Regions from separate parts of the Nocardia canadensis genome, predicted to be linked through region 2. Evidence: riboswitches for the same ligand, from Rfam matches in the RefSeq annotation. Region 2 holds a riboswitch; each other region holds the start of a gene.

Evidence for each region. Region 2 has a riboswitch for S-adenosylmethionine ahead of Q7X29_RS07365 (bifunctional o-acetylhomoserine/o-acetylserine sulfhydrylase). Riboswitches for the same ligand answer to the same signal wherever they lie in the genome.
Region 1: it holds a riboswitch for S-adenosylmethionine, as region 2 does, so the genes downstream of both, Q7X29_RS32815 (rhodanese-like domain-containing protein) here and Q7X29_RS07365 (bifunctional o-acetylhomoserine/o-acetylserine sulfhydrylase) in region 2, are expected to answer to the same signal.
Region 3: it holds a riboswitch for S-adenosylmethionine, as region 2 does, so the genes downstream of both, Q7X29_RS03860 (LLM class flavin-dependent oxidoreductase) here and Q7X29_RS07365 (bifunctional o-acetylhomoserine/o-acetylserine sulfhydrylase) in region 2, are expected to answer to the same signal.
Region 4: it holds a riboswitch for S-adenosylmethionine, as region 2 does, so the genes downstream of both, Q7X29_RS04285 (aminotransferase class V-fold PLP-dependent enzyme) here and Q7X29_RS07365 (bifunctional o-acetylhomoserine/o-acetylserine sulfhydrylase) in region 2, are expected to answer to the same signal.

Annotation. Positions count from the first base shown of each region.
Region 1 is NZ_JAVCWB010000010.1:2,063,964-2,071,293, forward strand. It holds gene Q7X29_RS32785 (hypothetical protein) at 1-196, shown strand, start outside; gene Q7X29_RS32790 (hypothetical protein) at 209-748, opposite strand; gene Q7X29_RS32795 (hypothetical protein) at 787-1,227, shown strand; gene Q7X29_RS32800 (hypothetical protein) at 1,331-2,038, shown strand; gene Q7X29_RS32805 (hypothetical protein) at 2,035-2,550, shown strand; gene Q7X29_RS32810 (O-succinylhomoserine sulfhydrylase) at 2,622-3,830, opposite strand; gene Q7X29_RS32815 (rhodanese-like domain-containing protein) at 3,841-4,257, opposite strand; SAM riboswitch class IV at 4,276-4,393, opposite strand; gene Q7X29_RS32820 (Rv0361 family membrane protein) at 4,440-4,898, opposite strand; gene Q7X29_RS32825 (FAD-dependent oxidoreductase) at 5,088-6,476, shown strand; gene Q7X29_RS32830 (amidohydrolase family protein) at 6,534-7,330, shown strand, end outside.
Region 2 is NZ_JAVCWB010000002.1:907,877-915,206, reverse strand. It holds gene Q7X29_RS07385 (BTAD domain-containing putative transcriptional regulator) at 1-967, opposite strand, end outside; gene Q7X29_RS07380 (hypothetical protein) at 1,025-1,708, opposite strand; gene Q7X29_RS07375 (MFS transporter) at 1,841-3,262, opposite strand; gene Q7X29_RS07370 (TetR family transcriptional regulator) at 3,470-4,210, shown strand; SAM riboswitch class IV at 4,274-4,384, shown strand; gene Q7X29_RS07365 (bifunctional o-acetylhomoserine/o-acetylserine sulfhydrylase) at 4,465-5,781, shown strand; gene metX (homoserine O-acetyltransferase MetX) at 5,778-6,926, shown strand; gene Q7X29_RS07355 (TetR/AcrR family transcriptional regulator) at 6,940-7,330, opposite strand, start outside.
Region 3 is NZ_JAVCWB010000002.1:124,676-132,005, reverse strand. It holds gene Q7X29_RS03875 (LppM family (lipo)protein) at 1-114, shown strand, start outside; gene Q7X29_RS03870 (glycosyltransferase) at 116-1,288, shown strand; gene Q7X29_RS03865 (hypothetical protein) at 1,743-2,447, opposite strand; SAM riboswitch class I at 2,660-2,753, shown strand; gene Q7X29_RS03860 (LLM class flavin-dependent oxidoreductase) at 2,781-3,488, shown strand; gene Q7X29_RS03855 (ABC transporter substrate-binding protein) at 3,485-5,104, shown strand; gene Q7X29_RS03850 (ABC transporter permease) at 5,107-6,120, shown strand; gene Q7X29_RS03845 (ABC transporter permease) at 6,156-7,055, shown strand; gene Q7X29_RS03840 (ABC transporter ATP-binding protein) at 7,052-7,330, shown strand, end outside.
Region 4 is NZ_JAVCWB010000002.1:220,584-227,913, reverse strand. It holds gene Q7X29_RS04305 (TetR/AcrR family transcriptional regulator) at 1-190, opposite strand, end outside; gene Q7X29_RS04300 (DUF998 domain-containing protein) at 230-928, shown strand; gene Q7X29_RS04295 (flavin reductase family protein) at 1,022-1,489, shown strand; gene Q7X29_RS04290 (excalibur calcium-binding domain-containing protein) at 1,527-1,661, opposite strand; gene Q7X29_RS04285 (aminotransferase class V-fold PLP-dependent enzyme) at 1,720-3,036, opposite strand; SAM riboswitch class IV at 3,085-3,199, opposite strand; gene Q7X29_RS04280 (MarR family winged helix-turn-helix transcriptional regulator) at 3,495-3,929, shown strand; gene Q7X29_RS04275 (Pls/PosA family non-ribosomal peptide synthetase) at 4,086-7,330, shown strand, end outside.

The DNA.
Region 1 (7,330 bases), on a different contig from region 2:
GCTCACCGGTGGCAAGCGCTGGGAGATACCGCTGAGCCGGGTGCGTGCCATCGGCCGACAGAGTCCGGACGGTGGACTGTTCAGCGGTGGCCTGCGCACTCGCCTGCGCATCGAGACCGACACCGGCACCGAACTCTTCGTCATAGGAAAGCTCGACGAGGTGCTCGCTGTCCTCGACGCCGCAGTGCCCTCGTAGCGCCGAAGACCGTCACCCCCGCCAGTTCGACGGGGCCTGCCGGAAACCCGGCCGTGGGCTGGCGAAGGTGGCGATCACCGCACGCACGACCCGCACCGCGGCATCGGGCCCGACCTCGGGCCATCGCTCGATCGCCGCGAACTTCACCGCCGCGCTGGCGTAGACGATGAGCTCGTCGGTACGGGCGGGATAGAAGCCGTAGCCGATGCCGTCGGTGGTCTCGTAGTACTCGTGCCGGGTCGAGTAGGCCGAATCGATCCGACCCGGTTCGGGCAGCCGCACGATCCCGTCGGCCACCGCGCGATCGAGAATCTTCCCCATGACCCCGGTGAGGCCGATGGCCGTGGCGTAACCGACCTCCGCGGACCACGGACCCCGGTGCTCCTCGCGCAGTGGCAGCTCGGTGGCGGGTCCGGTGTAGGTGCGGCCTGCCCACGCCTCGATCGAGTCGTCGATCGGGAAGTGCCAGGTCCGCTCGTCGAAGAGCTGTTGCGCCCGCTGCCTGCGGCGATCGTTCTCGGCATAGTAGGCCGCGCGCTCCTCGGCGTTCATCACCCGAAACTAACAGCGCGCCAAGCCATCCGGTAACGATGGCTGTTGACAGCCCGGCACCACGACAAGATCTCGGGGGACGTGTTAGGTTCCCGGACAAGAACGTGATCGAGGCCGGGGGCGGGCGGCTGTTGCAGGCCGATATCGATGAATTGGGCAAGCTGGTGACGGTCCTCGATGACGTCGGTCGAGAGATCGACCAACGGGACGTCCGTTGCGAATCCGATCATCTCGGTACGGCGGTAGCCGGAACCGACGTGGTGGCGGCGTGCGTACAGCTGGGTGAGTTCATCGAAGGCGCCTATTGGCGGGTGACCAATCGGTTGCACGAGATCTCGACGGCGGTGACCGCCACTGCGTCGAGTATTCAGGCCACAGATGAGGACTTCGCGCAGACGGTGCCGCGCTCGCCGCCGCGCTGCGGCGCGGTGATTACACCGAGGCCGCCGCCATCATGGCGCACCGGCCCAAGGGACTGACCACCCAGGAGATCCAGGACCTCGCGGCGGGCAAGAACGTCGCCGGCGTGCCCGCCGATCTGCAGCAGGCGCGGAACGGCGGGGCGTGTCACCGGAGACCATCGTGGAGATCGCCGGCACGCACGGCATCACCCCGGAGGACTTCACCGTGCTCGACGGAATGGAGCCGGTCACCGACAAAGACGGCAAGACCTACTTCATCATGCCTTCCGGCACCAGCGGCGACGATGCGCAGAAGGCGGTGCTCATGACCTACATCCTCAACGCGGGCACCGACTACGACAAGGCCGGCCTGGTACCGGGTGTCGTCAACGACTTCGAGGAAACGCCGTACTCCAGTGCGGAAGTACAGCGGATCATCGACCGGCAGGACAAGAACGACTGGAGCTACGACCAAGACGTAGCGTTCATCGATAGCAACGGTGGGCGGCTCGCAACCACACCCAACGGCATGCTCATGGGACTCGGGGGCAACGAGCTACAGGATTTGTACAGCCAAAAGGGTGGCACCACCTACGGCGACATCTTCATGATGAATCTCGATGACCTCGACGACCCGGCCGGCCAGCTGCGCGAGATCGCCGAATCCGGAAGTAAGTGGTTCGACAACGGGAGCGGACCACAGCAGAGTTCGACCGATCTGGATCGCCTGTTGCACCACGAGGAACGGCACTCCCAGCAGTGGGCGGAGAAGGGATACGCAGGCATGATCGGGTCGGTGGCCTGGTCCGGTCTGAAGGCGTGGTGGACCGACAGTGACGACGAGATCGAAGAAGACGCGGGCCTGCACGACGGGGGATACAAGAAATGATTCGCCGGCCCGCCGTACTCGTCGCCATCGCTGCGCTGCTGACCTCCTGCGGCATATTCGGCAAAGACCAAGTGGACCTGCGGCCAGGACTACCGGATGCCTTCGGCGCGCGGATCACCGATAGTGAATTGCGGATCTGGACCGGATCGCGGTGCCTTGGCGCCGAACGGGCCGTTCTCGCCTTCGAGCCGAGCCACTCCGCGCTCATTCTGGTTCCCGCGAGCGGAGCGGGAACCGATATCGAGTATTTGACAGTCGGACCGAACCCCGGCTGGAAGATCGCGGAGCCGCTCCCTCCTGGCTTCGAGTGGAGAAACGAGAGAAAGCTCTACCTCACGCAGATCGACGCGGGTTCGGGCGTGGCCGCCGACATCGAGACCATTGTGCGGGACTCCGCGGCGCACCCCGCCGATACCTACTGGTTCCAGGGAGTGGGCTGGCTGAACGCGGCCGATGTCGCCGCGCAGGACGGGAAGACCTTCCGCTCCTTCTGCAGTCCCCACCCGCTGTAACAACCGATCGAAAGCCCCAGGACGGCCGGCCGAGTCTCGTTTCGAGAGGCTGACCCGGGGCATTCGCGGACTCAGCGCAGGGCGTGGTCGAGGTCGCCGAGGAGGTCCTCGATGTCCTCGAGGCCGATCGAGATGCGGACCACGCCGTCGGAGAGGCCGATCGAGGCGCGGCCTTCGGGGCCCATCGCACGGTGGGTCGTCGTGGCGGGGTGGGTGATCAGGGTCTTCGCGTCACCGAGGTTGTTGGAGATATCGATGATGCGCAGGCGGTTGAGGACCTCGAAGGCGCGCTTCTTGCCGTCGTCGCCGGCCAGTTCGAAGGTGACGACCGTGCCGCCGCCGGACATCTGGGCGGTGGCGAGGGCGTGCTGCGGGTGGGACTCGAGGAAGGGGTATTTCACCCAGTTGACCGACTTGTTCGTCTCCAGGAACCGGGCGACCCGCAGCGCCGACTCGGTGGACTGGCGCACACGCAGCGGCATCGTCTCCAGGCCCTTGAGCAGGGTCCAGGCGTTGAACGGGCTCAGCGCGGGGCCGGTGTGGCGCATCAGGTTCTTGACCGGGCCGTCGATGTAGTCCTGGGCGCCGAGGATTGCGCCGCCGAGCACGCGGCCCTGGCCGTCGATGTGCTTGGTGCCGGAGTAGACCACCACGTCGGCGCCGAGTTCGAAGCCGCGCTGCAACAGCGGGGTGGCGAAGACGTTGTCCAGCACCACCTTCGCGCCCGCGGCGTGCGCGAGCTCGGTGACCTTGCGGACATCGACGAGGGTCTGCATCGGGTTGGCCGGGGTCTCGAAGAACACGGCCTGGGTGGGGACCGAGAGCGCCTGCTCCCACTGCTCGAGGTCGTCACCGTCGACGAAGACGGTCTCCACGCCCCAGCGCGGCAGGATCTCGTTGCACACCACGAAGCACGAGCCGAACAGGCTGCGGGCCGCGACGAGGCGATCGCCCGCCTTCAGCAGCGCGCCCAGCGCGGTGAACACCGCGGACATGCCGGAGGCGGTGGCGAACGCGGCCTCGGCGCCGTCGAGCAGCCGGATGCGCTCCTCGAACATGGCCACGGTCGGGTTGCCGTAACGCGAGTAGACGAAGTGCTCGACCTCGCCGGTGAAGGACGCCTCGGCGGCCTCGGCGCTCTCGTAGACGAAACCCGAGGTCAGGTACAGCGCCTCGGAGGTCTCCTCGAAGCCGGAGCGGCGCAGGCCGCCGCGGACGCCGAGAGTGGCCGGGCCGACGCCCTCGGGCAGTGGCTTGTCGAACGAACCACCGGTGATCATGCTGTTCTCCTTATGCCTGACGCCACGGCAGGCCGACCGCGCGCCAGCCGACGCTGCCGCGCTGCCCGAACGCGTCGGGACCGCCCTCGAAACCGTCCAGCACGTTGTAGGACGGGGTGATGCCCGCCGCGGTCGCCACGGTCGCCGCCCCGATGGAGCGCTGGCCGGAGCGACACAGGAACACCACCGGCGCGCCGTCCGGCCGATCACCCAGCGCCTGCTCGAGCTGCGCGCCGAAGTTCGGATTGCGGGTTCCGGTGCCGTCGACCCACTCGATGAAGTGGGCCGGGCGCTCGATCGAACTGGTGTCGGGGATACCGATCTGCGCCCACTCGCCTTCGGTGCGCACGTCGACCAGCACCGCGTCGGGGTGCTCGGTCAGGATCTCCCACGCCTTCTCAGGGGTGATGTCGCCGGCGTAAGTCATGTCGAAACCTCCTGCGTGAATCCGCTCTTGCCGTGCCGGTTGTCCGGGCACACGGCCAGGTCGTCACCCGGAGCACCCCACCGCGGAGGAGGGTTGCCGACCAGCGAGCCGGGGCTTGGCGCTGGTACTCATGACCTTGCGATCTGAGATTGCCCCGGCACAGGTCACCGTGTCAAACAGTGCTACGGAGTGCAGACCAGCCAGGTGCCGTCCACCCTGGTCAGGTTCCAGGTGCTGGTGGCGGACGTGTCGCCGATCTGCACGGTGGCGTCGATCTTGGCCCGGTCGCCGTTCACCGTCGCCTTGTCGAAACTCTTCTTGTCGATCGTCACTGCCGATTTCGGGCCGCCGAGCCGCTCCGACAGGCCGGATTTCTCCTCGTCGAAGCCGGGGCAGGCGACACCGGCCGGCGGACGCAGCTCGCTGCGCGAGCGCGCGTCGATATAGTTGGTGACAGCGGCGGCGAGACGGTCGGCCTCTGTGACATTTTTCTCAGCGGGCGAGAGCAGACCGCCGAGCACGATGCCGATGAGCACGATGACCGCGATCACCGCGGCCGCGACGAACGGGACGATGGAACGCTTGTCGGTCTGATCCACCACGATGGGCTGGTCGTCCGAGCCTGTCTGCTCCTCGTTCATGCTGTAATCCTGACAGACCCGGTGCGGGCAACCACACCGCACGCCGGGTGGCCACAACGCCGCAGATAGAATCGCCAGAATGCGGTGCGCTGCCGACTCGGAAGGCAGCTGCCAGCAGCCGGATCGTCAACTTAGCCTAAGCTAAATCGACGCCGTCAACAGTTCTCGACCAAAGGGTGCGCGTAGAAAATGACCGAACAGAGTGCAGCGACCCGCCCGCTCCGCATTGCGATCGTGGGCGCAGGACCGGCCGGTATCTACGCCGCCGACGCATTGATGAAGTCCGATGCCGATGTCAGCATCGACCTCTACGAGCGCATGCCCGCGCCCTTCGGCCTGATCCGCTACGGCGTCGCCCCCGACCACCCGCGCATCAAGGGCATCATCACCGCCCTGCACAAGGTCCTCGACAAAGACCAGGTCCGCCTGCTCGGCAACATCGACTACGGCACCGACATCACCCTCGACGACCTGCGTCAGTTCTACGACGCGGTCATCTTCTCCACCGGCGCCAACGCCGACCGCGCCCTGCCCATCCCCGGCATCGACCTCGACGGTTCCTACGGTGCCGCCGACTTCGTGTCCTGGTACGACGGGCACCCCGACGTGCCGCGCTCGTGGCCGCTGGACGCGGAGAAGGTCGCCGTGCTCGGTGTCGGCAACGTCGCCCTCGACGTGGCGCGCGTGCTGGCCAAGACCGGTGACGAGCTGCTGCCGACCGAGATCCCGCCGAACGTCTACAAGGGGCTCAAGGCCAACAAGGCCGTCGAGGTCCACGTCTTCGGGCGCCGTGGCCCCGCCCAGGCCAAGTTCACCCCGCTCGAGCTGCGTGAACTCGACCACTCGCCGACGATCGAGGTCATCGTCGATCCCGAGGACATCGACTACGACGAGGGCTCCGAAGCCGCCCGCCGCAACTCCAAGCAGGTCGACATGGTCGCCAACACCCTCGAGCAGTGGGCGATCCGCGACCAGGGCAACCGCCCGCACAAGCTGTTCCTGCACTTCTTCGAGTCCCCGGCCGAGGTCATCGGCGAAAACGGCAAGGTCGTCGGTCTCAAGACCGAACGCACCCAACTCGACGGCACCGGCAACGTCAAGGGCACCGGCGAGTTCAAGCAGTGGGACGTGCAGGCCATCTACCGCGCCGTGGGGTACCTGTCGCAGAACATCACCCAGCTGCCGTTCGACGACCAGGCGGGCACCGTGCCCAACGAGGCAGGCCGCGTGATCTCCGACGAGACCGCCGAAGGCTCGGCCCGCTTCATGCCCGCCACCTACGTGACCGGCTGGATCAAGCGCGGCCCGGTCGGCCTCATCGGCCACACCAAGGGCGACGCCAACGAGACCATCGCCTGCCTGCTCGACGACGCCAAGGACTTCACCCCGGCGCCGCAGCCCGAGCTGGACGCGGTCACCACGTTCCTCGAGGGCAAGGGCATCCCGTTCACCACGTGGGCGGGCTGGTACCGCCTCGACGCGCACGAGCGCGCGCTGGGCGAGCCGGAAGGCCGTGAGCGCGTGAAGGTCGTGGAGCGCGAGGACATGCTGCGCGCTTCCGAGCCCAACAAGGTCTAGCCTCGGACGTCGGAGCCGAACTGTTCCATTCCGCCGAACTCGAGGCATTCTGTACAAGTGTTCGATGCCCACGTCCACATCATCGATCCGCGGTTCCCGCTGATCGAGAACGAAGGCTACCTGCCTGACCCCTACACCATCGCGGACTATCGAAAGCGTATGGAGCACTTCCATGTTCGCGGTGGTGCGGTGGTCAGCGCGTCGTTCCAGGGGTCCGACCAGTCGTATCTGAAGGCCGCGCTGGCGGCCCTCGGGGACGGCTGGGTGGGGGTCACCCGACTGGATCTGGATGCCACCGACGACGAGATCATCGAATTGGATCGCGCCGGCGTGCGCGCGCTGCGGTTCAACCTCAAGCGCGCCGCCGCCGACATCACCGAGATGACGTTGCAGGCGCTGCGCGCGCACGAGCTGGCCGGCTGGCACGTGGAGCTCTACATCGACGGCCAGATGCTGGCCTCGCTGCAACCGGTGATCTCCAAGCTGCCCGCGCTCTCGATCGACCACCTCGGCATGTCCGAGGAGGGCCTGCCCTACCTGCTGGACCTGGTCGATCGGGGCGCGCGGGTGAAGGCCACCGGTTTCGGCCGGGTCGACATGGACGTGGCCGAGACGCTGCGCCGGATCCACGCCGTCAACCCGGGCGCGCTGATGTTCGGCTCCGATCTGCCCGGCACCAGGGCGGGCAGGCCGTTCCGGGACGCCGACGTGGAACTGATCTGGCAGGTGGTCGGCGCCGACCTGCACGCCGTGCTCGAGGACAACGCCAGGGAGTTCTACCGGCTGCCGGTCGCGGACCGGCCCGCGGCCGATCCCCTGCCGACCACGCCGATCCCGCGCACCGACAACCCGAC
Region 2 (7,330 bases):
CCGGCCGCGCTTGTCGAGCCAACGGTTGCACCGGATCGGTCTGGGCTGGTCCAGCCGATGATTGCACCGAGTCGGCAGGGTGTACCGCGCCGGTCGATCCCGGTACCGGCTCGGCTAGGTGCGCCGCCCCGGTCGATTGCCGCACCGGCTCGACGAAGTGCACCGCCCCGGTCGATTGCTGCATCGGCTCGGCGGGGTGCGCCGCAGCGGTCGAGTGGGTCGGTGGCAGGTCCAGTTCCGGGGCGTGGGTGAGGATGGCGGTTTCGAGGGCGGCGAGGGCCGGGCCGGGCCGGACGCCGTATTCGGTGTCCAGGTAGTCGCGGACCCGGCGGAGGGTGGCCAGGGCGTCGAGCTGGCGGCCCAGGCGGTAGTGGGTCAGTGCCAGGAGGCGGGCGGCGTTCTCACGGTCGGGGTGATCGGTGACGTGCGGGTGCAGCAGGGCCAGGGCCTCGTCCGACCGGCCGAGCGCCAGGGCCGCTTCGGCGCGGCGTTCGACGGCGACGCGGCGGAGTTCGTGCAGGCGGGTGGCTTCCGGGACGACCCAGTGGGCCGTGGCGAAGGGAGCGTAGGGCTCACCGTGCCAGCACGCCAGGGCCGCACCGAGCGCCGCGTAGCGCTGCGCCGGATCGGTGCGATCGCCGTCGGCGAGCAGGCGTTCGAAGTGCCACGCGTCGACCGCGGACCGGTCGAGCCGCAGTGCGTAGCCGGGGGCCTCGGAGATCAGCACGGTGGCCGGGGCGCGGGGCGGGCGATCGGGTTCGAGGGCGCGGCGCAGGTAGGAGATGTGGGCCTGGAGGGCACCCAGGGCCTTCGGCGGCGGGTCGCCCGCCCACAGGTCGTCGATCAGGCGATCGGTCGAAACCACCTCGCCGCCGGCGAGCACCAGACGGGCCAGGAGCGCGCGCTGACGCGGTCCACCCAGATCGGCGGGCCGCCCACCCACCTCGACCCGCAACGGGCCGAGCACTTCGATGCGTACGGCGGGCGTGCCGCCGTACGGTCCTTCGTCTTCGATGCGGTCAATCTACCTGGCGATACGCACCCCCGCGAGGCCGATCGCCACACCCTGGGCGACGGTTCCGGGGATGATCCACCAGCCCTCCGCGCCGGGCAGCACCCCGGGCAGCATCGCCGCGACCGTCATCGACAGCGTGCCCAGGATGATCAGCACGCCGGACCAGCGGCCGAACACGGCGGCGGGCCGGATCAGCGCGTACACCGCGAGCAGCACGAACCCGAGCAGCAACGCCAGCGACAGCGGCGCGAGCACCGCGGCCGAGGCGTCGGCGATCTCGGTCGCGGCGTGGTGGTCGAGATGGGTGCTGACGAACACCTCGTGATAGGCCCCGATCGGGATCACCACCGCCAGCCCGGCGAACAGCAACCCGTGCGCGAGGGTGAGCATCTTGCCCGCCCGCTCGTCACCCGGCCTGCGGATGGCCCGGATCAGCGCGGGCAGCCCGACCGCCATCAGCACCGCGCCGACGGCGAAGGTGAGATGCGCGGCCGCCCAGGTGGCCGCCTGCTCGGAGGACTCGGCGTGTTCCAGCGGATGCATGAGGTTGCCCGCCGCCCACAGGGCCGCGCCCACGGCCAGGACCACTGCCCTGCCCCGATCCCGACTCCCCGGCGGGACGGAGCTCGACGTGCGGTCGGCGGAATGCGCTAGCGCGGTGTTGTTCGCCTCATCGGCGGTCTCGATAGTCATGCACAGAGCGTGACCGCGGCCGATTGGCGCCCACTTGCGAACGAATTGCGATCGCCTGGCCCGCGCGCCGCCGCCCGGCACACACGCGGGCCCCGCCTGCCGAAACGGCGTGCGGGGCCCGGTGCTCCGAACTCAGACCGCGACCGGCACCCGGGTGGCGTGCTCGTCGCCTTCGATCAGGTTCTCCGGCTTGTCCCTGATCATCACCGCGATCACCACGGCGGCGGCGAGGAAGAACCCGGCGCCGACGTAGAACGCGACATCGTAGCTGTAGATCGAGGCGCGTTCGACGAGGTGGTCGATGGTCGGGTTGTCGGTCGCGTAGTTCTTCGCGGCCTGCACCGACAGCGTCGTCAGCAGGGCGGTGCCGACCGCGCCGCCGACCTGCTGAGCCGCGTTGAGCAGGGCGCTGGCCACACCGGAGTCCGCGGCGTCGACCTGATGCAGCGCGACGGCCTGCATCCCGACGAACAGCGGGCCCATGCCGAGCGCGATCAGCAACTGCGCGGGCAGCACGCTCAGCGCGTAACCGTCGCCGTAGCCGAGCTGGGCCAGCCACAGCAGGCCGACGGTGCCGAGCAGCGCGCCGACGACCATCAGCGGACGCGGGCCGAGCTTGGGCATCAGCGCGCTGGTGACACCGGCCGAGACCGCGATGCCCACCGGGAACGGCAGGAACGCGACGCCCGCTTTCAGCGGCGAGTAGCCGAGGGTGTTCTGGTAGTAGAAGCTCAGGAACAGGAACATCGCGAACATGGCGATCGGGATCAGCAGCGCGGCCAGCAGCGCGCCGCCCCGGTTGATCTCGCCCGGAATGCGCAGCGGCAGGAGCGGATTCGACGAGCGCGCCTCGATGACGACGAAGGCGATCAGCAGCGCGAAGCCCACCCCGAGCAGGCCGAGCGTGCTCCCGGCCAGCCAGCCGTCCTCGGCGGCCCGGCTGAATCCGTACACGATCGCCACCAGGCCCGCCGTCACCGTGACGGCGCCGGGCAGGTCGTAGCCGCCCAGGCGCGGCGCGGGCACATCGCGCACGATGACCGCCAGCGCGCCGAGCAGCGCGACGATCGCGACCGGGGTGTTCATCAGCAGCGTCCAGCGCCACGACACGTACTCGGTGAGCGCGCCGCCCACGATCAGCCCGAACGCGACGCCACCGGCCGAGATGCCGGCGAATACCGCGAACGCGCGGGCCCGTTCCTTCACGTCGGTGAACGTCACCGACAGCAGCGACAGCGCCGAGGGCGCGAGCAGCGCGGCGAACGCGCCCTGCAAGCCGCGCCCGAGGAACAGCTGCAAGCCGTCCTGGGCGAGTCCGGCCAGGGCCGATGCGGCGGCGAAGCCGACCAGGCCGATCAGGAAGATCCGCCTGCGGCCGAGGTAGTCGGCCATCCGGCCGCCGAGCAGCAGCAGGCCGCCGAAGATCAGCGTGTAGGCGGTGAGCGCCCACTGTTTGTCGCCCTCGCTGATGCCGAGGTCTTTCTGGGCGAACGGGAGCGCGATCGTCACGACGGTGGCGTCGAGGATCACCATCAACTGCGCGGAGGCGAGCACGGCGAGCGCCCACCAGCGTGTCGAACTCTGTTGTACCTCAGTAGGTTTCGCATCTATTTCGGTGCCGGTCACCGCGGACTCCTAGTCACTCGAAGGCTCGCGCTCAATCCTGACACCGCGAGACAATTGGCGTCAAGAGCAAAATGTCTGACTGCGACATTTGACGTGCGAGGACAGACGAATCGGGTGGGACGGTAATCTGGAGGAATGCTGGACTCGACCACTCCGATCAGCGCGGACCGGACGACCGAACCCGCAGCCCCTACCGGGCCCGATCGCGCGCCGACCGGCCTGCGCGAACGCAAGAAGCTGCAGACCAAGGCGGCGATCGTGGAGATCGGGCTGAACCTGTGCGACTCACAGGGCTTCGACGCGACCACCGTCGAGCAGATCGCCGCGGGCGCCGACGTCTCCCCCCGCACGGTGAACCGGTACTTCCCGATGAAGGAAGACATCGTGCTCGCCCCGATCGACGACTTCGGGCTCGCCGTCGCCGTCGCGCTGGGCGAGCAACCGCGCACCGACAACGAGCTACAGGCGCTGTGTGGCGCCTACCTGCAGGTCATCGACACCGAGGCCGATGCCGACGGCGTGCGGTTCCTGCGTCAGTTCCTGCAGATGCAGCGGATCATGCGCGCCAGCCAGGCCGTGAACGCGCGGGCACTCGAGTACGCCGAGAAGAAGAACATCGCGGTCTGCGCGCGACTGGCCGAGCGGATGTCGACGACCCCGGACGACTTCTCGGTCCGGCTGGTGGCAGGCACCTGGCAGATGCTGTGCCACCTCTCGCTCGTCTCGGTCGAGGACGCGTTGCTCAGCTCGACCCCCGAGGCCGCCGCGCTGGTCACCCGCGACGCCGTTCTGCGCGCCTACCACGAGCTTCGGCGCATCTGCGGCGCCCAGCCGGACCCCGACACGCCAGCGGTCGGCACACCGGCGGCGGAGTGATCCACGGCATGAAACCGGGGGAAGTTTCCGCGCGGGCGCAATCGCCGGTTAACATGTCGGCAAGGTCATGAGTACCAGTGCCAAGCCCCGGCTCGCTGGTCGGCAACCCTCCAGCTGCGGTGGGGTGCTCCGGGTGATGACCGGGCTCCCGAAGGCCGGGAGCAAGCGCGCATCGCAGGAGGCCCCCATGTGTTGTTGTCCGTCGATCCAACCCATCTGACGCGAAACACCGGCGAACAACCCTGGAGCTTTTCATGACCGACTCTGCCCTGCCCGAGAACTGGTCCTTCGAGACCAAGCAGATCCACGCGGGCCAGTCCCCCGACGCGGCCACCAACGCGCGGGCGCTGCCGATCTACCAGACCACCTCCTACACCTTCCGCGACACCGATCACGCCGCCGCGCTGTTCGGTCTCGCCGAGCCGGGCAACATCTACACCCGGATCATGAACCCCACCCAGGACGCCGTCGAGCAGCGCGTCGCCGCGCTCGAGGGTGGCGTCGCGGCGCTGCTGCTGGCCTCGGGCCAGGCCGCCGAGACCTTCGCGATCCTGAACCTGGCCAACGCGGGCGACCACATCGTGTCCAGCCCGCACCTCTACGGCGGCACGTACAACCTGTTCCACTACTCGCTGCCCAAGCTCGGCATCGAGGTCTCCTTCGTCGAGGATCCCGACGACCTGGCGCAGTGGCAGGCCGCCATCCGGCCCAACACCAAGGCGTTCTACGGCGAGACCATCGCCAACCCGAGCAGTGCCGTGTTCGACATCCCCGGCATCGCCGAGATCGCGCACAAGGCGGGCATCCCGCTGATCGTCGACAACACCGTCGCGACCCCGTACCTGATCCAGCCGCTGGCCCACGGCGCCGACATCGTCGTGCACTCGGCGACGAAGTACCTCGGCGGGCACGGTGCGGCGGTGGCCGGCGTGATCGTCGACGGCGGCACCTTCGACTGGACCGTGCGCGATGCCGACGGCAACGCCCGCTTCCCCGGCTTCACCGAGCCCGACCCCAGCTACCACGGCGCGGTCTTCGCCGACCTGGGCGCGCCCGCCTTCGCGCTCAAGGCGCGCGTGCAGCTGCTGCGCGACCTGGGCGCGGCGGTGTCGCCGTTCAACGCGTTCCTCATCGCCCAGGGCATCGAGACGCTGAGCCTGCGGGTCGAGCGGCACGTCGCCAACGCCGAGGCCGTGGCGAAGTTCGTTGCCGAGCAGCCGGGCGTCGAGGCCGTGCACTACGCCGGTCTCGAGTCCTCGCCGTGGTACGCGCGGGCCAAGCAGCTGGCCCCCAAGGGCGCGGGCGCGATCGTCGCGTTCGAGCTGCGCGGCGGCGTCGACGCGGGCAAGAAGTTCGTGGACGCGCTCAGCCTCCACAGCCATGTCGCTAACATCGGTGATGTGCGTTCTCTCGTGATCCACCCGGCGTCGACCACGCACTCGCAGTTGACGCCCGAGGAGCAGCTGGCCTCCGGCGTGACCCCGGGGCTGGTCCGGCTCGCCGTGGGCATCGAGGGCATCGACGACATCCTGGCGGATCTGCGCGCCGGTTTCGCGGCGGCGAACACGTGACTGTGAGCACCGAATCGCCGATCGCCCGTCCCGCAACCGGTGTGGCCCTGCTGCCACCGCCGGACGGGCGACTCGGCGTGGTCGCCATCGGGGACGTCGCGCTGGAGAACGGCGCCGTGGTCCCCGATGTGCGGCTGGCGGTGCAGCGCTGGGGCGAGCTCTCGCCCGCACTCGACAATGTGGTGCTCGTCGAACACGCCCTGACCGGTGACTCCCACGTCATCGCCAGCGCCGACAATGCCCAGCCCGGCTGGTGGGAGGGCATGGTCGGCCCCGGCGCGCCGATCGACACCGACGAGTGGTGTGTCATCGCGACCAACGTGCTCGGCGGCTGCAAGGGCAGCACCGGGCCGTCCTCGCTCGCGCCCGACGGCGCGCCGTGGGGTTCGCGGTTTCCCGACCTGACCATCCGCGACCAGGTCACCGCCGAGGCGCAGCTGCTCGATCTGTTCGGGATCGAGCGGCTGGCCGCCGTCGTCGGTGGATCGATGGGTGGCATGCGGGTACTGGAGTGGATCGTCGGACAGCCGGGGCGGTCGGCGGCCGCGCTGGTGCTGGCCGTCGGCGCCCGCGCCACCGCCGACCAGATCGGCACCCAGACCACCCAGATGGCCGTGATCACGGCCGACCCCGACTGGCAGGGCGGCGATTACCACGGCACCGGCCGCGCGCCGATGACCGGCATGGGCCTGGCCCGGCGCATCGCGCACCTGACCTACCGCACCGAAGGCGAGCTCGACCACCGCTTCACCAATCGTCCCCAGGGCGACGAGGATCCGTGGACGGGCGGGCGCTACGCGGTGCAGAGCTACCTCGAGCACCAGGCCGAGAAGCTGTGTCAGCGCTTCGATCCGGCCACCTATGTGCTGCTCAGCGAGGCCATGAACCGCCACGACATCGGTCGCGGCCGGGGCGGGATCGCCGCGGCGCTGGCCGCGACGACGGTGCCGGTCGTGGTGGGCGGCGTCGATTCCGATCGGCTCTACCCCCTGCACACCCAGGCCGAGCTGGCCGAGGGGCTGCCGGGCTGCGCCGGACTCGAGATCGTGCACTCGCGCGACGGGCACGACGGCTTCCTCACCGAGGCCGCCGCGGTGTCCAAGCTGCTCACCGAAACCATGCGGCTGGCCCGCGAGAACCGCTGACGGCCGGGCCTTTTCAGTCCCGTGTCGTCCCGGCCAGCAGGGTCATGATCGAGCGCACATAGGCCTGCAGCCGTTCGCGCGGATACTCCTCGGGTTCGCTGACCGCGAGCCTGCCGAGCATCTCGGCGACCGTGAGGGTCGAGTTCGCGAGCAGTGCCGCGTCCATCGCCGCCCAGCGCGGTGACATCGCGATGCCCACGCGGACAAGGGCTTCCGCGCGGGCCAGGATCTCTGCCCTGGCCGCCGTCAACGCCGCGCGATACTCGTCCGGCGCGCTCGCCGGGGTCGCCAGGATCAGCCGCCAGCGGGTCGGATTCGCCAGTGCCACACCGACGAACGCCTCGACGGTCGCCGAGGCGGCGGCGAGCGGCTCGGTGCCGACCAGGTTCTCCGGCAGAGTGTCG
Region 3 (7,330 bases), 780 kb from region 2:
ATCGCCGGTCTGGCCTTCCGCGACCGCAACCCCGGCCCGCCGAACGCGCCGCGCGGCGGCTTCTCGCCGCAGGAGATGTGGCGCGAGATCGCCAGCCGCAGGCTGGGCCGCTGACATGGGCGCGGCGGGCCGCTACCTGACCTGGGCGGGCACCGGTCTCGCCGCGCTGGGCGCGACCACCGCCGCCTACAACCTGGTCACGCTGCGCAGCCTGCCGCGCCGGGTCGCGGGGGTGATCGAACCGGTGACCGTCTGCGTGCCCGCCCGCGACGAAGCCGAGCGCCTGCCCGAGCTGATCGGCGACCTGCGCGCCCAGACCGGCGTCCCCCGGCTGCGCGTACTGATCCTCGACGACGCCTCCACCGACCACACCTACGAAGCCGCCTCGGCCGCGATCGGCGGTGACGATCGGTTCACCGTGCTGCGCTCGGCCGCCCACCCGGCGCCCGGCTGGACCGGCAAGGCCGCCGCCTGCGCGCGGCTGGCCGCCCGCACCGACGCCGCGGCCCTGGTCTTCGTCGACGCCGACGTCCGGCTCGCCCCGCACGCGATCGCGGCGGCGGTCACCGAATTGCGCAGGCGTGGAGCCGGTCTGGTGTCGGCCTGGCCGGTGCAGGAGTCCGGCTCGGCCACCGAACGCCTGGTCCAGCCGCTGCTGGCCTGGTCGTGGGCCTCGACGCTGCCGGTCGGCCCGGCCAATCACAGTCTGCGCCCGTCGACCGCGGTGGCGTGCGGACAGTTCCTGGCCGTCGACGCCGCGGCCTATCGCGCCGCTGGCGGCCACGCGGCCGTCGCCGCCAGCGCCACCGAGGACCTCGACCTGGCCCGAGCGCTGCGCCGGACGGGTCATCGCACCGCTTTGGTGGCCGCGGGCCCCAGCGCGGGCACCCGGATGTACGACGGCGCGGCCGAACTCACCGAGGGCTACACCCGCTGGCTGTGGTCGGCCTACGGCGGCCGGGTCGACGCCGGCGCCGCGGTGGGCGCGCTCGCGGCCCTGGCCTACTGGATCCCGCCGCTGGCCGCGCTCTGCGCTCGCGGCCGGGTCCGCCGCGCCGGACTGCTCGGCTACCTCGCCGCCGTGGCGGGCCGCCTCGCCGCCCGCGCCACCGAGACCCGGCAGCGGCCGACCCGCGCCGACCTCACCTCCGCGCTCGCCCACCCGCTGGGCGTGGCGCACTACTTGGCGCTGTGGACCCGGTCGCACTACCGCCATCGCACCGGCACGCTGCGCTGGAAGCAGCGCCCACTGGTCGCGCCGGAGACCGCGAGCGCCCAGCACGCCTGACGCGCCCGGCCGCGCTCAGCGATCGGTGATCCGCAACGAGAATTCGCCGCCCATCCCCCGGCTCGTCGTCAGGGTCAGCCGCAGCCGCGACATACCGTCGACGAGATCGCGATTGCCGCCCCGACGAAGATCCGGCCACAGCCACGAGATCCTCGAACCCCAAGCGATCCGGCGCCACGCGATCCGGCGCCACGCAGGAAGAGAGCAGATCCGCGGGACCACCCTCGAACATCGGGTCGGCGAAGGCCTTCGCGCGCAGGCGGTGGAAGGCGCGTGCGTATCGGGCCGTCGGCGCGTGCCCGGCGAAGGCGGCTGCCGCATGCGCTGATCCATCGGCCAGGACCAGCACCAGCATGGCGGCCAGGAACACCGTCGAAGCCGTTGGTGGCGTCGACCACCCGCTTGCCGCCGAGCGCGGCGGCGCGTGCGAGTCCGTCGAGTCCCCGCTGAGCCCTCAGGGAACCTCGGTGATCCCCACGGTCGGGAAGAAGAAGCAGGAGCGGCCCGCGTTGTCGGTGGTGCCGAAGACGGCGGCCAGGACGGTGCCGTGGCCGGTGTCGACCGGGACGGCCCGCACACCGCCGACCGGGATGGCGGCGAAGAGGAAGTCGCGGATCGCGGTCTCGGCGATGGGGCGCAGTTCGACGGGGACCTCGGGCGGGACCAGCGCGCGCACCACGTCGGCAATGGAGCCCATCGAGGCCAGCCCGCCGCGCCCGGTGCTGATATTGAGCCAGGCCACCTGCATGCCGGAGGTCTCGGTGGCCGCGGTGTCCGGTGCCAGGCCGTAGGGCAGGAAGGTGAACATCGTCTGGCCCGATTTCACGGCGGTGAGGTCGAGACCGGGGATCTGCACGGCGTTGGCGGGCCACGGGCCGGGCACCGCGCCCGCGACGGCGGGCACGAGCCCGAGGCCGTCGCCCGCGCAGTTCGCGGCGACCGTCGGGTACAGGAACGGTTGGATGCCCAGCGCTTTCAGGGTGTCGACGACGCTCTGATACGCGCCGAGCAGGTCACCGGGACCGGCGGTCGGGGTGGCGGCGGGCGCATCCCTGGTTACCGTCGCGGGCACGGCCGCCGCGGTGGGCGCGGCCAGCAGCAGCGCGGCGGCGCAGGCCGCCAGCGTGGTCAGGGCGGTGAAACGACGCGGCACGGTCACAACGCACTCCTCATCGACGCGGAGACATCCGACGCTACGCCCGTATCCGGCGGAATCCGCGCAGGTGAGGCGCGTCGTTTCGTCGGCGCGTCGCGGACAGTGTGCACCAGCGCCGCCCCGGTTCCAAGCTCTGCGCTCACGCTGATCCTTACCGTTGTGAAGTATCGCCGCAGTGCCACATGCTGATTCGGTACCGGCCCTGTGGTCGGTCACAACCATCCAGAGCGACCGAGAGACCTGGCTCCATGACGTCGCAGCAACCCGCCCGTTCCCGGGTGTGGGTGCTTCCGCCGGGTTCGATGGAGGAGCAAGAGTGGCGAGGTCTGCTGTCGCATGAAGTTTCTGTTGTTCACGCTGGTGACCCGGGCGGTGACCACGCTCAGCCTGTTCGACCCGGTGCGCGCGTCCGAGGACTACGCGACGCTGGACAACCTGGCGGATGGCCGGCTGGAGCTGATCATCGGCAAGGGCAACGGCCCCGCGCAGGCCCGGATCCGGCACGGCAGCGCGACCAGCCGCGAGTCGGTGGAACTGGCCGCGCGCCACGGTGATCCGCTGCTCTCGGCCGACGTCACCAACCCCATCGAGCCGTCTGCCGAACTGGTTCGCCACTATCGGCAGCGCTGGGCCCACTACGGCCGCGACCCCGCCGACGCGCTCGTCGGCGCGGGCACCGTGGGCTTCCACGTCGCCGCCACCTCCCAGCAGGCCAGAGCGGTCTCCACGCCGCTGTTCGAGGCGCGTCGCGCGCTGGCGCGAAAGCTGGGCCTGCCCCTGGTGTTCGACACCATCGACGACTTCCTCGCGCGCAGCTCCGCTCTGGTCGGCAGCCCGCCGGAAGTCATCGACAAGGTCGGCCGGTACCACGAGCAGCTCGGCCACGAGGTGATCCATCTCTCCGCCGAACGCGACGGTCGCGCCGACACCGACTACCTGGGCAGCCTCGAGCTGTTCCAGGCCGAGGTGGCGCCCGAACTGCGCCGCCGCATTCCCAGCCGTCCCCTGGCCGCAGGCCGCGAATTCTCTGGAGTCACCCCGTGATCGGTCCTCGTCATCGTTTCGCCGCCGCCGTCGGCGTCCTGGCTGTCGCCACCTCCGTGGTCGCGTGCGGCAGCGACACCGGCGGCGCGGGTGGGCAGGCCGGTCCGCCGCAGCCCGGCGGCACCCTGCGCTACGGGTTGTCCCAGGCCCCGTCGTGCTCGGATCCGGCCCAGGCCGGGTCGAACCAGACCATCTACGTCACCCGCCAGATCGTCGACTCGCTCACCGACCAGGACCCCAAGACCGGCGCGATCACCCCCTGGCTGGCCAAGAGCTGGGAGGTCAGCCCCGACGCCAAGGTGTTCACCTTCACCCTCGCCGACGGCGTCACCTTCAGCGACGGCACCGCGCTGACCGCGGATTCGGTGCGCGACACCTTCGACGCGATCGTCGAGCTGGGCGGTGCGAAGGCGCCGCTGGGCGCGAGCTACCTGACCAACTACGTCGGCACGACGGCGGTCGACAAGCTCACCGCCCGGGTCGAGTTCAGCCAGCCCAACGCCCAGTTCCTGCAGGCCTCCTCGACGCCGCAGCTCGGCATCCTGGGCCGGGCGACCAATGCCAAGCCGGCCGAGGCCCGCTGCGCGGGCGACAACATCGGCAGCGGCCCGTTCACCTACGCCGCCTACAGGCAGGACGTCTCGGTGACCCTGGCCAAGCGGGCCGGATACCACTGGGGCTCGGCGGTGTTCGGCCATCAGGGCGAGGCCTACCTGGACCGGATCGAATTCACCGTCGTTCCCGAGTCCGGCGTGCGCACCGGCAGTCTCGTCTCCGGCCAGCTCGACGCGATCAGCGACGCGCTGCCCCAGGACGCGCCGCAGATCGAGGCCGTCGACGGCCGGATCCTGTCCACCTCCAACCCCGGCACGCCGTTCGGCTTGCAGCTCAACGTCAATCGCGGCCCGCTGCGCGATCCGGCCGTGCGCCAGGCGCTGCTGCCCGCGCTCGATCGCAAGCAGCTCGTCGACACCGTGCTCGGCCCGCAGTTCAAGTTCGCGACCTCGTCGCTGGCCTCGGCGACCCCGGCCTACACGGACCTGTCGGCGAAGCTGCCCAACGACCCGGCCAAGGCGAAGTCGATCCTCGACCAGGCGGGCTGGGTGCCCGGTGCCGACGGTATCCGCGCGAAGAACGGTGAGCGCCTGAGCTTCTCGGTGACCTTCAGCCAGGTCTTCGCGGGCAACCAGGCGATCCTGGAGCTGGTGCAGCAGCAGCTGCGGCAGGTCGGCGTCGAGCTGACGCTCGATCTGGTCTCGGGCCCGGAGAGCACCGCCAAGATGAACTCCAAGGACTACGACTCCTTCTACAGCAACTCCACCCGCGCCGACGGTGACATCCTGCGCACGTCGTTCTCGCTCACCGGCCGCAACCTCAACGCGCGCGGCCCGATCCCGGCGCTGGACGAGACCCTCGACAAGCAGCTGGCCACCAACGATCCCGCGGCCCGCGCCGCGCTGCTCGGGACCGCGCAGCAGCTGATCCTCGACAACGGCCTCTACCTGCCCACCGTCGAGTTGTCCCAGGCGATCGGCGCGGCCGCCAACACCCAGGATCTGAAGTTCGAGGCCTCGGCCCGGCTGCAGTTCTTCGATACCTGGCTGAGCGGGCGCTAGTCATGGTCCGCTATGTGGGTTCGCGCCTGCTGCAGGCGATCTGGGTGATGTGGGCCGCGTTCACCATTTCCTTCGCCGTGCTGTACCTGCTGCCCGCCGACCCGGTGTCGATGGCCGCCGACGGCGGCGGCCCCGGCAGCGCCGTCGACAAGGCGGCGATCGCGGAACTGCAGGCGCGCTACGGGCTGGACAAGCCCCTGTGGGAGCAGTACGTGACCGCGCTGGGCAACGCGGTGACCGGCGATCTCGGCCGGTCCATCACCACCGGCCAACCGGTCACCGAGGCCCTGCGCGACGTGCTGCCCACCACGCTCGGGCTGGCCGCGCTGGCGCTGCTGTTCGCCACGCTCAGCGGGGTGGTGCTGGCCTTCGCCGCCACCTACACCCGCCGCCCGTGGCTGCGCAACACCCTCAACGCGCTGCCGCCGCTGGGGGTGTCGGTGCCGACGTTCTGGACCGGCCTGATCCTGTTGCAGCTGTTCTCCTTCCGGCTGCACTGGTTCCCGGCGTTCGGCGGGACCGGGCTGCGCGGCACCCTGCTGCCCGCGCTGACCCTGGCCCTGCCGATCGGCGCGGTGATCGCCCAGGTGCTCGCGGCCGGATTGCAGCAGACCTGGCGGCAGCCGTTCGCCGAGGTGGCGCTGGCCAAGGGCGCGTCGCGCTGGTGGGTGCAGCGGCGCCACGTCGCGCGGCTGGCGAGCGTGCCCGCGTTCACCATCGCGGGTGTGCTGGTCGGCACCATGCTCGCCGGTTCGGTGGTGGTGGAGTCGGTGTTCGCCCGCGCGGGCGTGGGCAGGCTGACCCAGACCGCCGTGCTCAACCAGGACATCCCGGTCGTGCAGGGCGTGGTGTTGCTGTCCGCGCTGATCTTCGTCGCGGTGAATCTGACCGTCGACCTGCTCTATCCGCTGCTCGATCCACGCATCACCGGTGCGAGCAGGCGGCGGGCCACCGCGCGCGCCGCGCTCCCGGACACCAAGGCCGATGTTGCCGCGAAGGCGGTGCACAGTGCCTGATCCCACCCCGCCCATCGAGACCGAAGGGAACGTCCATGGTTGACATCCTCGTGCGCCGTGGCACGGTCGCCGAGCGGCCCGACGCGGCCGACGACAGCCACGTACGGACGCACCGTGCCGCCGCGGCGGCGCGCTGGGTCCGCGGGCATCTGGGCCTGATGCTCTCGGGCGTCGTGCTCGTCGTCGCGGTCGGCTGGGCGGTGGCGCCGTCGGTGTTCGCCTCCGGCGACCCGCTGACCGGCGTGCCCGCCGAGAAGTTCCAGGCGCCCAGCGCGGCGCACTGGTTCGGCACCGACAATCTCGGCCGTGACCTCTACACCCGGATGGTGCACGGCGCCGGGCTCTCGCTCACCGCGACCCTGACCGCCGTCGGGATCGCCCTGGTGATCGGCTCGCTGCTCGGGCTGCTGTCCGGCGCGGCGGGCGGGATCGTCGACACCGCGATCATGCGGGTCGTCGACGTGCTGCTCTCGATCCCCGCGCTGCTGCTGTCGCTGGCCCTGGTGACCGCGCTGGGCTTCGGTACCCGCAATGTCGCGCTCGCCGTCGGCATCTCGCTGATCGCCAACTTCGCCAGGGTGATGCGCTCGGAGGTGCTGCGGGTGCAGCACGCGCCGTATGTCGAGGCGGCGCACGCGTCCGGCGTGCGCTGGTACGCGGTGCTCGCCCGGCACGTGCTGCCCAATTCGTTCCAGCCCGTGCTGGCGCTGGCCGCCGTGGAATTCGGGATGGCGGTACTGGCGGTGTCGTCGCTGAGTTTCCTCGGCTACGGCACCAAACCGCCCACCCCCGAATGGGGTTCGCTGATCTCGGAGGGCCGCAACTTCCTCGCGTCGGCGTGGTGGCTGACGACGCTGCCGGGTCTGGTCATCGTCACCGTCGTGCTGTCGGCCCAGCGCCTCGGCCGGTTCGTGGGAAAGGCGGAGACCCGATGAGCGAGTCGGCGGCCACACACCCGACGTCGGCGGCGGAAGCGTCCGCCGCACACGCGGAAGTTCCAGCGCGCCAGGCCGGTCCGCTGCTGCGCGTCGACGAGCTGCGCATCGCCTACCACTCCAGCTCCGGCCGGGTCGACGCCCTGCGCGGCGCCTCGATCGAGGTCGGGCGCGGGGAGGTGGTGGCGCTGGTCGGGGAATCCGGCTCGGGCAAGTCCACGCTGGCGCACGCGGTGATCGGCCTGCTCGGCGATACCGCGCGCTTCGTCTCCGGC
Region 4 (7,330 bases), 690 kb from region 2:
CCTTGTTCGCCACGTGGCGGTAGGCGGCCATGGGCGCGACGCCCAGCTCGGCGGCGAGGCGGCGCATGGTGATCGCGTCGAGTCCGTCGGCGTCGGCAACGGCCACCGCCGTCGCGGCGATGCGCTGAGCGGACAGAGCCTTACCCGGTGCGCCGGTGGCCTGCGCAAGCCGTTCCCAGAGGAATGTCACGCCTGATTCTCTCTCGTGTGTACTACGTACGCACAATCCGTGTACGTTGTACACATGAGTATACGTTGTACGCATGCCATGGTGGCGGCGGGTGCGACCGGTCCCGTTCTCTTCGTCCTGACCTATCTCGTCAACGGTGCGGTGCAGCCGGACTACGACTCCTCGCACGACACCATCAGCACGCTCAGCCTTGGCCGGCACGGCTGGATACAAATCGCGAACTTCGTCGTCTACGGCGTGCTGACCCTGTGCTTCGCCGAGGCGCTCCGGCGTTCGGCGGCCATCCGGACTTCGGGATATGTGTCGCTGCTCGTCGCGGGAGCGGGGCTGGTCCTGATCGGCGTTGCCCCCACCGACCCTGCGCTCGGATTCCCCGCCGGTGAGTCCGATGCCGTCACCGCGATCGGCACGGTGCACAGCATGGGCGCGCTGGTGGTTTTCCTGGCGTTCCCGGTAGCCGCGTTCGCCGCCGCGGGTCGCCCCTTCCGCGGCTGGGCAGCCTTCTCGGTCGCCACCGGCGTCCTGTCGCTGGCGGCAGTCGGCGCGTTCTTCGTTGCGTTCGAAAACACCGTGGCGGGTGCGGATTCCTCCGCCGGGCTCTATGAGCGGCTGCCCACCCTGTTCATCGGGTTGTGGCAGGTCGTGTTCGCGTTCCGCGTGCTCACCGAAGACAAGGCCGGCGCGATCGGCGCACAGCGCGACGACCGGGCGATGGGTGCGGTCGCGCCGCAGGCGTAGTTTGGGGCGGTGGGTGATGCGCGACGTATTCCGGCCGAACTGGTCGTCCCCGATGATCTGAGCGGGATCACCGCTGAGCAGTATCGGGCCTCGATGCGGCACTATCCGGCCGGCGTCACCGTGGTGACGATCGGAGCGGACTCGGGCCCCGTCGGCTTCACGGCGACGTCCTTCGCCTCACTGTCGCTGGAACCGCCGCTGGTGTCGTTCAACATCGCCCATACGTCTTCGAGCATCGAGGCCCTGCGCGCGGCCGACTCGGTCGTCATCCACTTCCTCGGCGAACACCAGCACCACCTGGCCCACCGTTTCTCCCGTACCGCCGCCGACCGCTTCACCGACCGCTCCCTGTGGACCACCCTCGACACCGGCGAACCGGTCCTGCACGGCACCCCCATCTGGCTCCGCGCCACCCTCCACCAACTCATCGACATCGGCGACCACACCCTCGCCGTAGGCCTGGTCACCCGAGTCCACGACGACACCAGGGAATCCCCGTCCGCCGCCCCCCTCCTCTACTACAACGGCAGATACCACCGCCCCACCGCCCTCGACACCTGACAACGCCGCTGCGCGAGCCGGGGCGCCGATCGGCAGGTCAGCCCCTGTCGCAAGCGATACCGTCACCGTCGGCGTCCAAGCCGGATCTGTAGCCGGGCTCGCCACGGTGGAGCGGCGCCGCGCCCGCGGCGCGCGCGGCAGCGCAGTTCTTGTAGGGATCACCGGGGCACATTCCCGATGGGGACAGAGCGGTGCGGCCGGACACGCACGTCCGACCGCACCGTGGCGGCTCAGCCGATGAGGCAGGGGGCGGCGCCGGTGAGGGCGGCGCCGGAGAGGGGGCGGGTTTCGGGAGTGGGGTTCCAGAGGCCGTCGGTGGCGGCGTAGGTCCAGGTGGGGCCGGATTCGACGAGGGTGGCGACGGCGGTGATCAAGCGGTCCACGTCGTCGGCGGTGGTGCCGAGGCCGATGCTGGCGCGCAGGGCGGCGTCGAGGCCGAGGGCCGCGAGGAGGGGGTGGGCGCAGAAGCGGCCGTCGCGGACACCGATGGCGTGTTCAGCGGAGAGGTAGGCGGCGACCTCACCGGGGGCATAGCCGGCCACGGTGAAGGCGACGATGCCGACACAGTCCGGGCTGTCGGACCAGATGCGGATCAGCTCGACGCCCGGGATCGCACCCAGCCCGTCGCGCAACCGGTCGGCCAGGAACCGCTCGTGGGCGACGAGCTCCTCCGGATCGATCGCGGCGAGCGCGTCGCAGGCGGCGGCGATGGCGGCCGCGCCGAGCACATTCGGCGAACCGGCCTCGTGCCGCTGCGGCGCCGCGGCCCAGTCGACCTGCGCCACACCGACTTCGCGCACCGCGCCACCACCGGCCAGGTGCGGCTCGCCGGCGTCGAGCCAGTCCCGCCGACCGACCAGCACACCGGCGCCGAACGGCGCGTACAGCTTGTGCCCGGAGAAGGCGAGGTAGTCGACGCCGGTCTCGCGCAGGGAGATCCGGCGATGCGGCGCCAGCTGCGCCGCGTCGACGAGAATCCGCGCGCCGCACAGGTGGGCGATGGTCGCCAGCCGCTCCAGCGGCAGCACCTCACCGGTGACGTTGGAGGCGCCGGTCACCGCGAGCAAAGCGGCGGGCTTGCTGCACAATTCGGCGACGACCCGGCGAATCGTCTCCTCGACGGTATCGGCGGCCCGCACGACCCGGCGCCCGTGCGCGGTCCACGGCAGGAAGTTCGCGTGGTGCTCGATATCGAGCACCACGGTCTCGCCGGGCACGCAGCCGGCCAGCAGGTTCAGCGAATCGGTGGTGTTGCGGGTGAACACGACGACCTGGTCGTCGGCGGCGTCGAGGAACCGGGCGACCGCGCCACGGGACGCCTCGTAGCACTCGGTGGAGATCCGCGAGGCGTATCCGGCGCCGCGATGCACGCTGGCGTAGTACGGCAGCAGCTTGGAAATCCGGTCGGTGACCTGCTGCAAGGCCGGTGCGCTCGCGGCGTAGTCGAAGTTGGCGTAGTCCTTGGTCCCGCCCTGCACGAGCGGAACCCGCAGGTCCGCACCGGAGACGGTGGCCAGGGCACAGGTGGGGTCGATTACTGCGGTCATGACGAAATCCCGTCGGCTCAGGGACTCGTTCCCGAAAAGGGTGCTGCGAGTCCGCGCTTGCCGCGCCCACTGCGGACGGCGGCCTGGTCGTCACCCGGAGCACCCCACCGCGGAGGAGGGTTGCCGACCAGCTAGCCGGGGCTTGTCGCTGGTACTCGTGACCTGTTTCGAGAGTGGCAGACGATCCGGCGAGCTGTCAACCACCCACGATCGGCCCGTCGGAACCGGTGGCACCCGCCGCGCTCGCGACGGCGACGACCCGCCCCACCGACCCGCGCCGTGACCGGTTCCGACATCCGAAAGGTAATCCTCACGGCCACAAAGGAATCGGACATCCCGGCCGAGACCCGATTGCCGCCGGATTGCCACCCGCCCGCGAATCGCCCAACAATCTGCCTCATCCATGATGGATGACCCAAATGATTGAGTTCCCCCACTATCTGTTAGGGTTGCCGATCATGTCCACGAACTCGAACCCCGTCCGCGGCCTGCCGCGCTATCCGGTGTACGCGCTCGGACGGCTCACCAAGGCACTGCACGCCGAGATCGACGTCCCGCTGCGCGATCACTGGGTGCTCACCTTCATCGAGGAGAACGCCGACCTGACGCAGAAGAAGGTCGGCGACGCCCTCGGCATCGACCGCAGCGAAGTCGTCCGGCTGATCGACGCGCTGGAACGCGCCGGCCTGGTCGAACGCACCCGCGACGGCAAGGACCGCCGCAAATACCGGCTGCGGATCACCGACGCCGGGCGCAAGCAGTGCAAGCGCACCGACCGCCTCATCGCCGACGCCACCGCGCGCGTGCTGGAGCGGCTCGATCCCGAGGAACAGCGCACCCTGCACCGGCTGACGCTGACCGCGCTCGGCGAATCACCGGATTCGCCGTCGTGATCGGCGCCGGCGGCACGCCTCGCGCTGCCGTCCGGCCACACCTTCTCCGAGTACCGTTGGCATCTGGTGACCATCCCGTTTGCCCTCCGGTAACCCGCCCGTGAAACAACAAACACCACCGATGGGGGTCGACCGATGAGAGGTGGACTGAGCGCCATGCTCGAGCCACGCACTGAGGACCCGGCGAGCCGGTTGCGTGATCCACTCCTGCGCGCCGATCTGGCCGCGCCGCCGCGCACCCTGGTAGACATCCTGACCAGCACCGCCCTGGCCCACCCCGACGCACCGGCGATCGACGACGGCACCGTCGTGCTCAGCTACATGGAGCTGATCGCCGCGATCGAGGCCAGGATGACCGAGCTGACCGCCGCGGGGGTGCGCCCCGGCGACCGGGTCGGCGTGCGGATGCCCTCGGGCAGCGCCGCGCTGTACGTCACGATCCTGGCCGTCCTCTACTGCGGCGCCGCCTACGTTCCCGTCGACGCCGACGACCCGGAGGAGCGGGCCCGGCTGGTCTTCGGCGAGGCCAGGGTGAGCGCGCTGGCCACGGCCGCGGGCATCGAGTCGGCCACCGCCGCCGCGGGCCGCACGCCCGCCTCGGACTGGAACACCCTGCCGACTCCCGCCGACGACGCCTGGATCATCTTCACCTCCGGCTCGACCGGCACCCCGAAGGGCGTCGCGGTCACCCACCGCAATGCCGCCGCCTTCGTCGACGCCGAGGCCCGACTGTTCCTGCAGCGCGCCCCGATCGGCCCCGGCGACCGGGTGCTGGCCGGGCTGTCGGTCGCCTTCGACGCCTCCTGCGAGGAGATGTGGCTGGCCTGGCGCCACGGCGCCTGCCTGGTCCCCGCCCCGCGCGACCTGGTCCGCACCGGCGCCGACCTGGGCCCGTGGCTGATGCGCCGCGAGATCAGCATCGTCTCCACCGTGCCGACGCTGGCCGCCACCTGGCCCGCCGAGGCGCTGGACTCGGTGCGCCTGCTGATCTTCGGCGGCGAGGCCGTCCCGCCGGAGCTGGCCGAACGGCTCGCCGGCGGCGCCGATCGCGAGGTGTGGAACACCTACGGCCCCACCGAGGCCACGGTCGTCGCCTGCGCCGCGCTGCTCGACGGCGGCATGCCGATCCGCATCGGGCTGCCGCTGGACGGCTGGGACCTGACGGTCGTCGACCCGCAGGGCAATCCCGTGCCCGAGGGCGAGACCGGCGAACTCGTCATCGGCGGCGTCGGCCTGGCCCGCTACCTGGACCCGGCCAAGGACGCCGAGAAGTACGCCCCGCTGCCTTCGCTGGGCTGGGAACGCGCCTATCGCAGTGGTGATCTGGTTCGCAACGATCACCAGGGTCTGATCTTCCTCGGCCGGGCCGACGACCAGATCAAGATCGGCGGCCGCCGCATCGAGCTGGGCGAGATCGACAACGCCCTCCAGCATCTACCCGGGGTCAGCGGCGCTGCCGCCGCCATCCGGACCACCAAGGCGGGCAACAAGATCCTGGTCGGCTACCTCACCGGCGCCGGCCCCGACTTCGACGTCAAGAAGGCCAGAGAGATTCTGGCCGAACAGCTTCCGGCCCCGCTGGTGCCCCGCCTCGCGGTCGTGCCCGACCTGCCGACCCGCACCTCGGGCAAGGTCGACCGCGACGCGCTGCCCTGGCCGCTGCCGAGCACCGAGGAACCGGCCCCGTCCGGTCTCGCGGGCACGGCGGCCTGGGTGGCCGGGCTGTGGGACGCCATCCTCGGCGCCGAGGCCGCCGATCTCGACGCCGACTTCTTCGACCTGGGCGGCGGCTCGCTGGCGGCGGCCCAGCTGGTCGGCGCGTTGCGCGAGCGGTATCCGCACGTCACCGTCGCCGATCTCTACGACCATCCGCGCCTGGGCTCGCTCGTCGAACTGCTCGACGGGAGCGCGCCGGTGGCGGCCGTCGACGTGCGCGTCGTCGCGCCGACGCCGTTGCGCGCGCAGATCACCCAGGTGCTGGCCACCCTCCCGCTGACCACCCTCACCGGCTTGCAGTGGGTCACCTGGCTGGCCGCGGTGTCGGCGATCGCGGGCTGGTCCGCCTCGCTGCCGTGGCTGCCGCGGCTGTCCTGGTGGTGGATCGTGCTGGCATTCGTGCTGTTCATCTCGCCGCTGGGCCGGATGACGCTGTGCGTAGCAGGCGCGCGCGTGCTGCTGGCAGGCCTGCGCCCCGGCACCTATCCGCGCGGCTCCTGGGTACATCTGCGCCTGTGGGCGGCCGTACGCCTGTCGGAGGCCAGTGGCGCCGAAAGCCTTTCCGGCGCACCGCTGATGGTGCCGTTCGCGCGGGCACTGGGCGCCAAGATCGGCAAGGGCGTCGACCTGCACACCCTGCCGCCGGTCACCGGCATGCTCGAACTCGGCGACGGCGCCAGCGTCGAACCCGAGGTGGATCTGTCCGGCTACTGGGTCGACGGCGACGTCGTGCACATCGGCGGTATCACCATCGGGGACGGCGCGGTGATCGGCGCGCGCTCGATCCTGCTGCCCGGCACCAAGATCGGCAAGAAGGCCGAGATCGCCCCCGGTTCCGCGGTATCGGGCAAGGTCAAGGCCGAACAGGAATGGGCGGGCTCGCCCGCGACGAAGGCGGGCAAGGCACCACGCCGCTGGCCCGATCACTCCCCCGAACGCGCCAGGCACTGGCTGATCGTCTTCGGCCTGTCCTCGATGGCGCTGGCCGCGATGCCCGTGCTCGGCCTGGCCGTCGGCGGCACCTTCATCGCCTGGTGGGTCCGCGAGGAGACCACCATCGGCGCCGCCGCGCTGCGCGGTTTCGCCATCCTGCCGGTGGCCACCCTGCTCAGCCTCGCCGTCTACGCCGCCGCGACCGTGATCGCCGTGCGCCTGCTCGGCATCGGCCTGCGCGAGGGCTACCACCCGGTGCGCAGCCGGACCGGGTGGCAGGTGTGGGCCACCGAACGCCTGCTCGATTCGGCCCGCACCTTCCTGTTCCCGCTCTACGCCAGCCTGCTGACCCCGCTGTGGTTGCGCCTGCTCGGCGCGCGGATCGGCAAGAACGTCGAGGCGTCGACGGTGCTGCTGCTGCCCAAGTTCACCGTGGTCGCCGACGGCGCCTTCCTGGCCGACGACACCATGATCGCCAGCTACGAACTCGGCGGCGGCTGGCTGCGCATCGGCGAGGCCAAGGTCGGCAAGCGCGCCTTCCTCGGCAACTCCGGCATGACCGCGGTCGGTCGGCGGGTGCCCAAGAACGGCCTGGTGGCGGTGCTCTCGGCCGCGCCGAGCAAGGCCAAGGCAGGCTCGTCGTGGCTGGGCAGCCCGCCGGTGCGACTACGCCGGGCCGCCGAATCCAGCGACACCTCACGCACTTTCGATCCGCCGCTGCGGCTGAAGGTGGCCAGGGCGATCGTCGAGAC